DNA from 3 places in the Sulfitobacter sp. M13 genome. Region 3 is predicted to be linked to each of the others. Evidence: riboswitches for the same ligand, from Rfam matches in the RefSeq annotation. Region 3 holds a riboswitch; each other region holds the start of a gene.

Region 1 (3,274 bases), 1.1 Mb from region 3:
CCGTTGATGCGCGAGAACGGGGTGGTGCAATCGGGCCCCAAGGTGTGGCCGATGTGGATTTCATAGCCGTCGATCTGCGTGGCGGTCGCGGTGTGGTCTGCGGTGACGCGGGTCAGGGTCTTGTCCGGTGCCATGCGGGTTTCGACATCCAGCAGGCCCAGCCCCTCTTCGCGGCCCGCAGGTCCCTCAAAGCCCTGCGGATCCTCGATAAACCGGCCCAGCATCTGGTAGCCGCCGCAAATTCCCAACACCGCGCCGCCGCGCCGCACATGGGCATATAGGTCGATGTCCCACCCTTGAGCGCGCAGAAATGCGAGATCGCCGCGGGTGGATTTCGTGCCCGGCAGGATCACCAGATCGGCGTCGGCGGGCAGCGGCGTACCGGGGGGCACCATGGTCAAGCGCACCGACGGCTCTGCCGCAAGCGGGTCAAGGTCGTCGAAATTGGCGATGCGCGACAGCATCGGGCAGACGATGTGGAAACCGCCCGCCGATGGGGCACGCGACAGGTCCACCGCGTCTTCGGCGGGCAGCAGATGTGCATTGGCGAACCATGGCAGGGTGCCAAAACCGGTCCAGCCGGTGCGGCGTTCAATCTCGCGGTATCCCTCGTCGAACAGGCTGACATCGCCGCGAAACTTGTTGACCAGAAAGCCGGTGATCATCGCTGCATCTTCCGGGTCCATGACCACCTGCGTGCCGACGATCTGGGCGATGACGCCGCCACGATTGATATCGCCGGCCAGCACGACAGGCACGCCTGCGGCGCGGGCAAAGCCCATGTTAGCGAGGTCGTTCTGGCGCAAGTTCGTTTCAGCCGGGCTGCCCGCCCCTTCGACGATAATCAAATCGGCGCTTTGTCCGAGGATACCGAAACTTTCGAGCACGGGGGCCATCAGCCCTGCGCGGGCCTTGCTGAAATCGCGCGCTTGCAGGGTGCTGTGGCGGTGTCCCTGCACGATCACCTGTGACCCGCTGTCGGTTTCCGGTTTCAGCAAAATGGGGTTCATATGCACCGATAGGGGCCGTCCGCAGGCAATCGCTTGCAAGGCCTGGGCGCGGCCAATCTCTCCGCCATCGTCGGTGACGGCGGCGTTGTTCGACATGTTCTGCGGCTTGAACGGCGCAACAGAGAGACCGCGGCGCGTCGCGGCGCGGCACAGCCCTGCCACCAGCATGGATTTCCCCACATTCGACCCGGTGCCCTGGATCATGATAGCGCGGGTGGGCATGGCGGAACCTCGTGTTTTTCTTGCAGCCCTTGGTGTCAGCCTGCGATGATCCCGTCAAGCATCCGCAGCGCGCCGGCACGGGGGGGCGGTCGCGGTAAAATCCGCGCAAAGCGGGTTTGGCCCCCGCGTTATGACAGCCGCTGCTTGACAGAGGCGGGCAAATGACCAATGCAGGGCGTATGTTGGTTCCTGTCCCAGACAGGCGAAGAGGGAACGCGATACGCATTGATCCAGCCTTGGGTCAGCGCCAAGCGCAGCCGCCCCCGCGACCGTGACCGGAGAGACCTTTCAACCACTGGCCCGATGGCTGGGAAGGTGAAAAGTTGCAAGGCAAGCTGCCTTAGATCCGCAAGCCGGGAGACCTGCCAGCATAGTTTGTAACGGGCGAACGGGGTGTTTCGCGACTGGCCTAGAACGCTGTTCGCATGTCGTTCGCTGCTGGCGATCCCCCTTGGCCCATCGACGTATGAGGCAAGATATGACCACCACGGATCAACCGGTCACCGTCACCATCTGCACCACCTGCCGCGCAGGTCAGATCACCCCCGAGGACGCGCCGCGCCCCGGCCAACAGCTGTTTGACGCGCTGTCGGGGCAACTGCCTGACGGTGTGCAACTGCGCGGTGCCGAATGTCTGTCGGCCTGTTCGCGGGGCTGTTCGATGGTTCTGTCGGGCGGTCCGTCACGCTGGACCTATGTGTACGGCGATCTCGACACCGACGCCCATTTGTCCGACATCGTGAACGGCGTCTCCGCCTATGCCCAGACCACCGACGGCGTGGTACCCTGGCGTGAACGCCCCGTGGTTTTCCGCAAACAATCCATTGCTCGCATTCCCCCACAGGAGCCTACCGAATGACCAACCTTACCAAAATTCCCGTCACCGTGATCACCGGTTTTCTGGGTGCCGGCAAAACCACCTTTATCCGTCACCTGATGGAAAATGCGGGCTCCAAGCGTCTGGCCGTGCTGGTCAATGAATTCGGCACCGCCGGTGTGGATGGCGATATCCTGAAATCCTGCGCGATCGACAACTGCCCCGCCGAGAACATCGTCGAGCTGGCGAACGGCTGCATCTGCTGCACCGTGGCCGATGACTTTATCCCCACGATCGAGGCGTTGATGGCTTTGCCGCAAACGCCGGATCACATCCTGATCGAAACCTCCGGCCTTGCGCTGCCCAAACCCTTGCTCAAGGCGTTTGACTGGCCCGCAATCCGGTCGCGCATCACCGTGGACGGCGTGATCACCCTTGCCGATGCAGAAGCCGTGGCGAGCGGGCAGTTCGCCCCCGATCTGGATGCCATCGCTGCGCAGCGCGACGCGGATGACAGTCTGGATCACGAAACGCCGCTGTCCGAAGTCTTTGAGGACCAGATTGCCTGCGCCGATATCGTGCTGCTGTCCAAGGCCGATCTGGCGGGCCCCGAAGGCGTAGAAGCCGCGCGCAAGGTGATCGAGGCCCACGCGCCGCGCAAGCTGCCGATCATTCCGATGACCGAAGGCGTGATTGACCCGCGCGTTGTACTGGGGCTCGAAGCCGCCGCCGAGGATGACATCGACGCACGCCCCAGCCACCACGACGGGCATGATGACCACGAGCATGACGATTTCGAAAGCGTTGTGATCGACATGGGCGAAGTCGCCGATGTCGCCACGCTTGAGGCCGCCGTGCTGCGGCTGGCGCGCGAACAGAAAATCCTGCGCGTCAAAGGCTATATCGCTGTGCAGGACAAACCGATGCGTCTGTTGGTGCAGGCCGTGGGCGAACGTGTACGCAGCCAGTTCGACCGCCCTTGGGGGGACACGCCGCGCCGCAGCCAGCTGGTCGTGATCGCAGAGCATGATCACGTGAACGAAGCCGCGATCCGCGCGGTGCTAGAGGGCTAAACTGCCATGCATGTCGTCTTTCGCGAAAGCCACGGACTGGATCAAAGCGACCTGCCCCAAGACTTGGGGCAGACGCCGGCGGATCTGGTTGTGCTGTCCTTTTCAGACAGTGATCTGGGGGCTTTCGCGGCGGGCTGGCATCGGGCCGAAGG
Region 2 (3,274 bases), 1.1 Mb from region 3:
CGTGATCGCGCAGCTGCCGTCCGGTAGTGATCATGACGGGGTTGCCGATGGTGTTCAGCGCGATCGCATGGCCCGCCGTCAATACCTGCAGCGATGTGATGCCGGGCACGACATCGACGCTAAGCGGCACCACCTTTTGCAAACGCTCTGCAATGCGCAGCGTGCTGTCATACAACGACGGATCGCCCCACACCAGAAAACCCACGCGCCCACCTTGGGGCAGTGCGCGCTGCATTTCGGCCAGCCAGACCTGCGCAATGGCATCGTGCCAATCGTGCACGCCGGCCTGATAGTCGGGGTTGTCCGCGTCGCGTTTTGGCAGCGTGAATTCATGAATATCCGGCCCGCCCGCGTGCAGCACCTGCGCGCAAATCTCGTGGCGTAGACCGGCCAGATCATCCTTGCCCGCGCCCTTGGACGGGATCAGGATCACATCACAGGCATTCAGCGCGTCGATGGCCTGCAAGGTAAGGTGTTTGGGGTTGCCGGACCCGATGCCGATCAGTGAAAGCGTAAACATCTTATGGCTCCGGAAGTGTGACGCGACCCGAAGGGAAGGGGCCGCGTCTGGTCTTGGGTTATTCAGCGGCGGATTGGGTCAGACGCTTGGTGAACACTGCGCTGCCTGCAACATCACGCAGGGTCTTGGCTGCGGCGAGCACGGCCAGATCGACCAGCGGCTCGATCAGGATGACCATCATATACGCCCCGCCAAAGCTGACGACAGCGGCGATGTTGCTCGCGGCAAAACCCTGACCATAGATCGCCCAGAACGCAACCCAGCCCACAACGCCCGCCTGAAACGCTGTCGACAGCTTCAGCGCTTGGACATAGGTCAGGTCAACATAGGCGGTGTTGGGCGCGATGATCCGTTTGGCCAGCGCCGATACCATGAACAGCGGCACCAGCAGCGTGGTGACGTTCATTGTGTATTGCGGCAGATCGATGGGGGCAAAGAACATGCCCTGCGCCAGCAGACCTAGCGCCAGACCGGCAGCAGCAGGGGCCACGCCGAACAGCAAAAACAGGGTCGATCCAAGGATCAGGTGCACTTCGCTCACGCCCACGGGGAAATGCGGGAAGAGTTGAAAAAAGACAAAGGTCAACGCGGTGGCAACGATGGCCCCGCCGGCAAAAGGCACGACGCCTTTTTCACGGACAGAGTCCATCGCGGTTTTCGCGGTATACGCCGCAGCACCGGCGGCGGTGCCATAGGACAGGACCAGCTTTGCGCCGGTCACGACTTCGGGTTCGATATGCATGTTCAGGTCTCCTTGCCGTCTTTCCCGACGGCATGATGTGAAAGCCGCCCCGAAAGGCAGCCAGTTGGATCGGGGATCATCCCCTTGACGGCAGGTCTCCTGACTTTGTGCGTCCATGCGCGCCGCGCCTTCCCAGGCTGATTGGCCCAGTGGCAATGCGGGTTGCTCTTCACTTACAGGTGCGGGGGCAGTTCCGGATTAGGCACCTTTGCGTTGGCACCGCACCGTATTCCCTTTTCACCCCGTTTGCCCAAAAGCGCACGGGGAACCGTCCAGATTAGGTGGTCATTTTCAGGCCGGTTTTGTCAAGCGGTCTATTCGCTCAGCGGTCCGTATAGGATGAGAGCAGGCGCTGACGTTGCGGGATCCAGCGGCAGATTGGCAAGGCTTTCAACAGTGTGCCGGCTCAGCTTTTGATCGGGGGTCGATACCGCCTCGGCCAGCAGGGCAGGGGTCGATCCGGGCAGACCCGCCTCGATCAACCGCGCGGCGAAACCGGCAAAGGTGCGGCGGCCCATATAGACGACCGTGGTTGCTGTGGGGTCGGCCAGCGCCGCCATGTTCAGATCGTCCGGCAAAGCCCCCGATTCCCCGTGGCCGGTGATGAACTGCACGCGCCGCGCGGTCAGCCGCCGCGTCAGCGGGATCATCGCCGCCGCCGCCGCAGAAGATGCCGCCGTCACACCGGGGATGATTTCAAAGGCGACACCCGCCTCTTTCAGCGCGGTGAGCTCTTCCTCAAGCCGTCCAAACACGCCCGCGTCGCCGCTTTTGAGCCGCACAACCCGCGCGCCGGTCAGCGCATGTTCGACCAGCAGGCGGCTGACATGGTCCTGTTTCGGCGACTGGCGGCCCGCGCGTTTGCCAACCCCGATCAAGTCCGCCTCGACCGAGACATGTTCAAGGATCGGACCCGCCGACAGATCGTCGAACAGCACGACTTCGGCCTCTTGCAACCGCTTCACCGCCTTGACGGTCAGCAGCTCGGGGTCACCGGGACCAGAGGAAACGAAAGACACAAAACCCGTCATGATGCCCCCGCGATCAGGTGAAAGAACGTACCCGTGGCATGGCCGCGCCGCGATCCGGTTTCAGGCACTTCGGCACCATTGGCATCGACCACTCGCGCCAGCGGTGTATCGGGCTGCGACAGGATGGTGGAATAGTGGAACTCATGACCGCGCAACCGTGCACCTGCGTCATATCCGGGGCCGGGTTCGTTCAGGGTGGCCAGCCGGTAGCCCAAATGCATCTTGCGTTTTTCATAGCTGGTTTCCAGGCCCAGAAGCCCTGCCATTTGATGCCGCACGCCTTCCTTGTCGACCAATCCGGCCCCCATCGCCATATACCCCCCGCATTCCCCATGCACGGGACGCGTCGTGGCAAACTGTTGCAAGCCGTCGCGGAACTGCGCGGCAGCGGCAAGACGACCCGCGTGCAATTCAGGGTAGCCGCCGGGCAGCCAGCAGATGTCGGCGCTGTCATCAGGCGCTTCGTCAGCCAGCGGCGAGAACGGCAGAACCTGCGCGCCCGCAGCCTTCCAGTGATCCAGAAGATGCGGATAGATAAACGAGAACGCGGCATCCCGGGCCAAGGCGATCCGTTGACCGGGGGGCGGGGGCAACACGTCTGGCCCGTCGGGAATACTGCGCCCCTCGGCGACAGAAACGATCAGATCAAGGTCGATATGCTCGGCAATAAAATCGCCCGCGGCATCGAGCAGCTTCATCAGCTCTGGCTGTTCTTCGGCCTGCACGAGGCCGAGGTGGCGTTCCGGCAGCGCGACCGATCCCTGACGGGGCAGCGCGCCCAGAACAGGCATGCCGACCTGCTCCATCCCCAAGCGCAGCAGCGCCTCGTGGCGGGGGCTGGCGACCTTGTTCAGCACCACACCCGCGACATGCACATCAGGCCGCATCGTCTTGAACCCAAGCGCGGTGGCCGCAGCCGATTGCGCCTGACCCGATACATCCAGCAGCAAGACCACCGGCCATCCCGTCATGGCAGAGATA
Region 3 (3,274 bases):
TCAGGGGTATGCTTGCCGATTAGTGATCCTTTGCACGCTTATGCCCAATTGGCACCTTAATGATCATATCTTATTGCCTTTGCCTCTGTTCGGCTTTCGCAGCTCAGTTGCCCATCTGATCGACGTTCCGCTGACCGGCTACTGTGCCGTGCACACTCTCGCGAATCGCCGATGGAATAAAAAAACCCCGACCACTTGTGCAGCCGGGGTTTCAATTTTCACGTTATGCGGATTAACCGCGGTATGTCAGACCGGCAAACAAGCGGCCTTGGTCGCGGTGACGGCCACCGTGGACAGACCCTGCAACCGATGCGACACCGGCGATCAACGACGCAGCAGCCAGAACGAAGGCTGTCAGAATGGCCGCGTTACGGGCCGCCTGAGCTGCGTCGATTGCAGCTTCTTTCGCCGCTTCAGCAGCTTGCTCGGCTTCGGCCTTGGCTGCGGCGATTGCCTCTTCGGCCTCTTGGCGCGCTTCCTGCGCTTCGGTCACGACCGTATCGACACGTTTCTTCGCCTGTGCTTGTGTCAGATCGGTACGTGCAGCGACGGCACCGGCAAGATAGGTCCGATCCTCTTCGCTCACTTCACCCGTGCGGTAGACATTTGCCATGATGCTGGCTGTCTGCTGTGCCAGCTCTTCTGGATCAGCGGTGGTCGGGTTAACCTGATTTGGACGCAAAAGCTGGTTCGACAGATAGTCGGTCGGATCATTCTTTGCCTCGTCCGGAATCGCCGCACCAGCAGCATCAGCCAGACCAGCTGCAGCACCGCCCACGGCAGAGCCCGCAGCTTCGACAACAGTACCGGCTGCTTTGCCTGCACCAGCAGCAACATTGCCTGCGGTGTTGGCGGCAAATGTAAAGGCAGTGGACAGCATAACGGCAGTGATAACCGACCCGAGGCCCCAAACAACCAGACCATTGATCCCGTCACGTGCAGTCACTTCGTCTTCCGTCGCGCTTTCAACACGGCGGCGCATACGGCCAGCGATATAGCCCCCTGCTAGGTAAGACGCGATCAGCGTGATCACCAGCCACAGCGCCGTCAGCACCAGTTCAAGTGTGGAAGAATTGTCTGTCCCGTCCAGCGTGATCGACGACAGGCCAAGCGCCGCGCCAAAGCTGGTCAGCAACAGGCCAATGGCCACAGCGACAACGGTACCTGCGAAAATTGCAGGCCAGTCGACATATGATCCGTCGGGTGTTTTGTCAGTAAGTGTCGTATTCATGTAATTGCCTCCCCGGCATTGAATTACGCTAGGCCGATGAGCGAAAGAACCGCCATGACAACAACCACAAGACCTACGAGATAAATGATACCGCCCATTTGAAATAATCCTCTGTTAGCGCCCGCGCGACATACGCAGGCTTCAGAGGGGGAACGTCATGGAACCGGCAAAGTTCCGCCAGTTGCTCAAATATTCGACGTGTCCCATGACACAGGGGGAATACCCGCCTAGGGGTCACCCTGCCATTTGCCGTCAAAGATCATTTCGTCCACGGGGAGCCGCTTGCTCCAGCCCTTCACCTCAAGCTCGGGCGTTTGATACATCTCGTCGACGTGCCCCAGACACAGGTAGCCGACGATCTCTATGCGGTCGGGGATACCCAGCAAGCTGCGCAAATCCGCATCGTGGAACACGCTGACCCACCCCATGCCGATGCCTTCGGCGCGCGCGGCAAGCCAAAGGTTCTGGATCGCGCAGACGGTGCTATAAAGGTCCATACTTTGATTGTGGGTGCGGCCCAGTACCACCTTGCCGCCGCGGCTGCGATCACAGGTCACGCATATATTGACGGGAGCCTTGCGTATGCCTTCGAGCTTGAGCGACCGGTAGGTCGTCTGCCGATCCCCCTCAAACATCTGGGCGGCTTCCTCGTTCGCGGTGTTGAAGGCCTGCCAGACCTGATCGCGCGCCTGCTGGTCGCGGATCACGATGAAATTCCACGGTTGTGACAGGCCGACCGAGGGCGCGTGGTGCGCGGCGGTCAAAATTCGGTGCAGGACATCGTCTGCAACGGGATCGGGCAAGAACTGATCGCGCACATCACGGCGGGTAAAGATTGCCTTGTACACGGCGTCGCGTTCAGCATCTGAGAAAGGCGCGGCGGGTGCCAGCGCGGACGATATCGGCATTGTTCATTCCCCAACAATACATTTCTGCGCCTATCCCGCTGTCCACGCGGGGCAAGCTGTACTGTCTGGCCGGTCTTCTGACTTAGGGTCGTCTGGTCTGCACGCCTTCCCGGATATCTCCAGTGGCCTAGGCGCAAACCATCCCCATTACAGCGTTGGGCACGTGCAGGACTTTCACCCGCTTCCCGATTCTTCCGCCACGCGGACACCAGACCGTCCTATTGGGCCACGGCTATCCGCCCGGAACAAGCCCTATCGCGGGATCAGCTGCGTTTGGTCGCGAAAATCTTTCTCATGACGGCGTCAAACTCGTTCCATGAAATGACCGCCTTATTGCCGGCATAGCCGTGATAATAGGACCGCCCGCTAGCAGTGGGAAACCCGGCCCAGATACGCGCAAGGTTTTCCATAAAGCGGTGGCGGCTGATCTCGCCCTTCTTGAAGGACACGAACCCTGCATCGGCCAAGAGAATATCCGCCAGCCCGTCCTGCAGCTTTGGCGTAAAGCGGTCGTTTTTGCTGAGCCCTGCCTGACGCACAAGGCTGCGCAAGGTGGCAGGTATGAACTGATACCGCCCAATGGCGTGTTGCTGTCCGGGTGTGCGGTCGATCCAGCGATAGATTTCGCCGATGGTCATCTGTGTCGGGCGCTGCGGCGGCAGGCGCTTGGCCCCGTACTGCACGGCGTCGTACCCTTTGGGGCCGGCCTCGGCCCAAGCAATGAGGCTTTTGAGGTCAGCCGCAGTGCTGACACCGCTGAACGCCTGAAAGGAACGGCTGCGGCTGCTGATGGTGGGGGTACGAGCCTGCGCTTTGGGCTGGACCTTGTGGCGCAGTTTGATCTGCCCCTGTCCCGCGGATTGCATGGCGTTAAACGAAATATCGCTTTGCATGGCCGACCGGGCCCCCGAGAGGCTGAAACTATCAGCGCTGGCAGCGGTGGCGGCCATCAGTGCGGCCGTGGCAAGAATTGGCAGTGTGTGTGTAACTTTCATGTCATCCCCCATGATGAAAAATTGTCATGGACCTATCGTGACCGCTGACGGCTGCGCTTTCATTTGCGCAAGCAGGTGGGTCGGGGGCATCGACGGATAGGGGGCGGTATCTTTTGGGATAGAGGGCTATCCCGCCGTGC

The links. A riboswitch is a leader RNA that binds a small molecule or an ion and turns the genes downstream of it on or off. The one in region 3 is predicted to bind cobalamin.
Region 1: another riboswitch for cobalamin. It lies ahead of ACVBAU_RS15800 (DUF1636 family protein); the one in region 3 lies ahead of bluB (5,6-dimethylbenzimidazole synthase).
Region 2: another riboswitch for cobalamin. It lies ahead of ACVBAU_RS15865 (energy-coupling factor ABC transporter permease); the one in region 3 lies ahead of bluB (5,6-dimethylbenzimidazole synthase).

The regions. Positions count from the first base shown of each region.
Region 1 is NZ_CM130281.1:3,260,520-3,263,793, forward strand. It holds gene ACVBAU_RS15795 (cobyric acid synthase) at 1-1,232, opposite strand, end outside; cobalamin riboswitch at 1,399-1,616, shown strand; gene ACVBAU_RS15800 (DUF1636 family protein) at 1,711-2,091, shown strand; gene cobW (cobalamin biosynthesis protein CobW) at 2,088-3,122, shown strand; gene cobN (cobaltochelatase subunit CobN) at 3,129-3,274, shown strand, end outside.
Region 2 is NZ_CM130281.1:3,273,526-3,276,799, reverse strand. It holds gene cobF (precorrin-6A synthase (deacetylating)) at 1-520, opposite strand, end outside; gene ACVBAU_RS15865 (energy-coupling factor ABC transporter permease) at 579-1,262, opposite strand; cobalamin riboswitch at 1,335-1,550, opposite strand; gene cobA (uroporphyrinogen-III C-methyltransferase) at 1,577-2,293, opposite strand; gene ACVBAU_RS15855 (cobyrinate a,c-diamide synthase) at 2,290-3,274, opposite strand, start outside.
Region 3 is NZ_CM130281.1:1,067,254-1,070,527, reverse strand. It holds gene ACVBAU_RS05085 (hypothetical protein) at 233-1,231, opposite strand; gene bluB (5,6-dimethylbenzimidazole synthase) at 1,459-2,139, opposite strand; cobalamin riboswitch at 2,190-2,367, opposite strand; gene ACVBAU_RS05075 (hypothetical protein) at 2,403-3,134, opposite strand.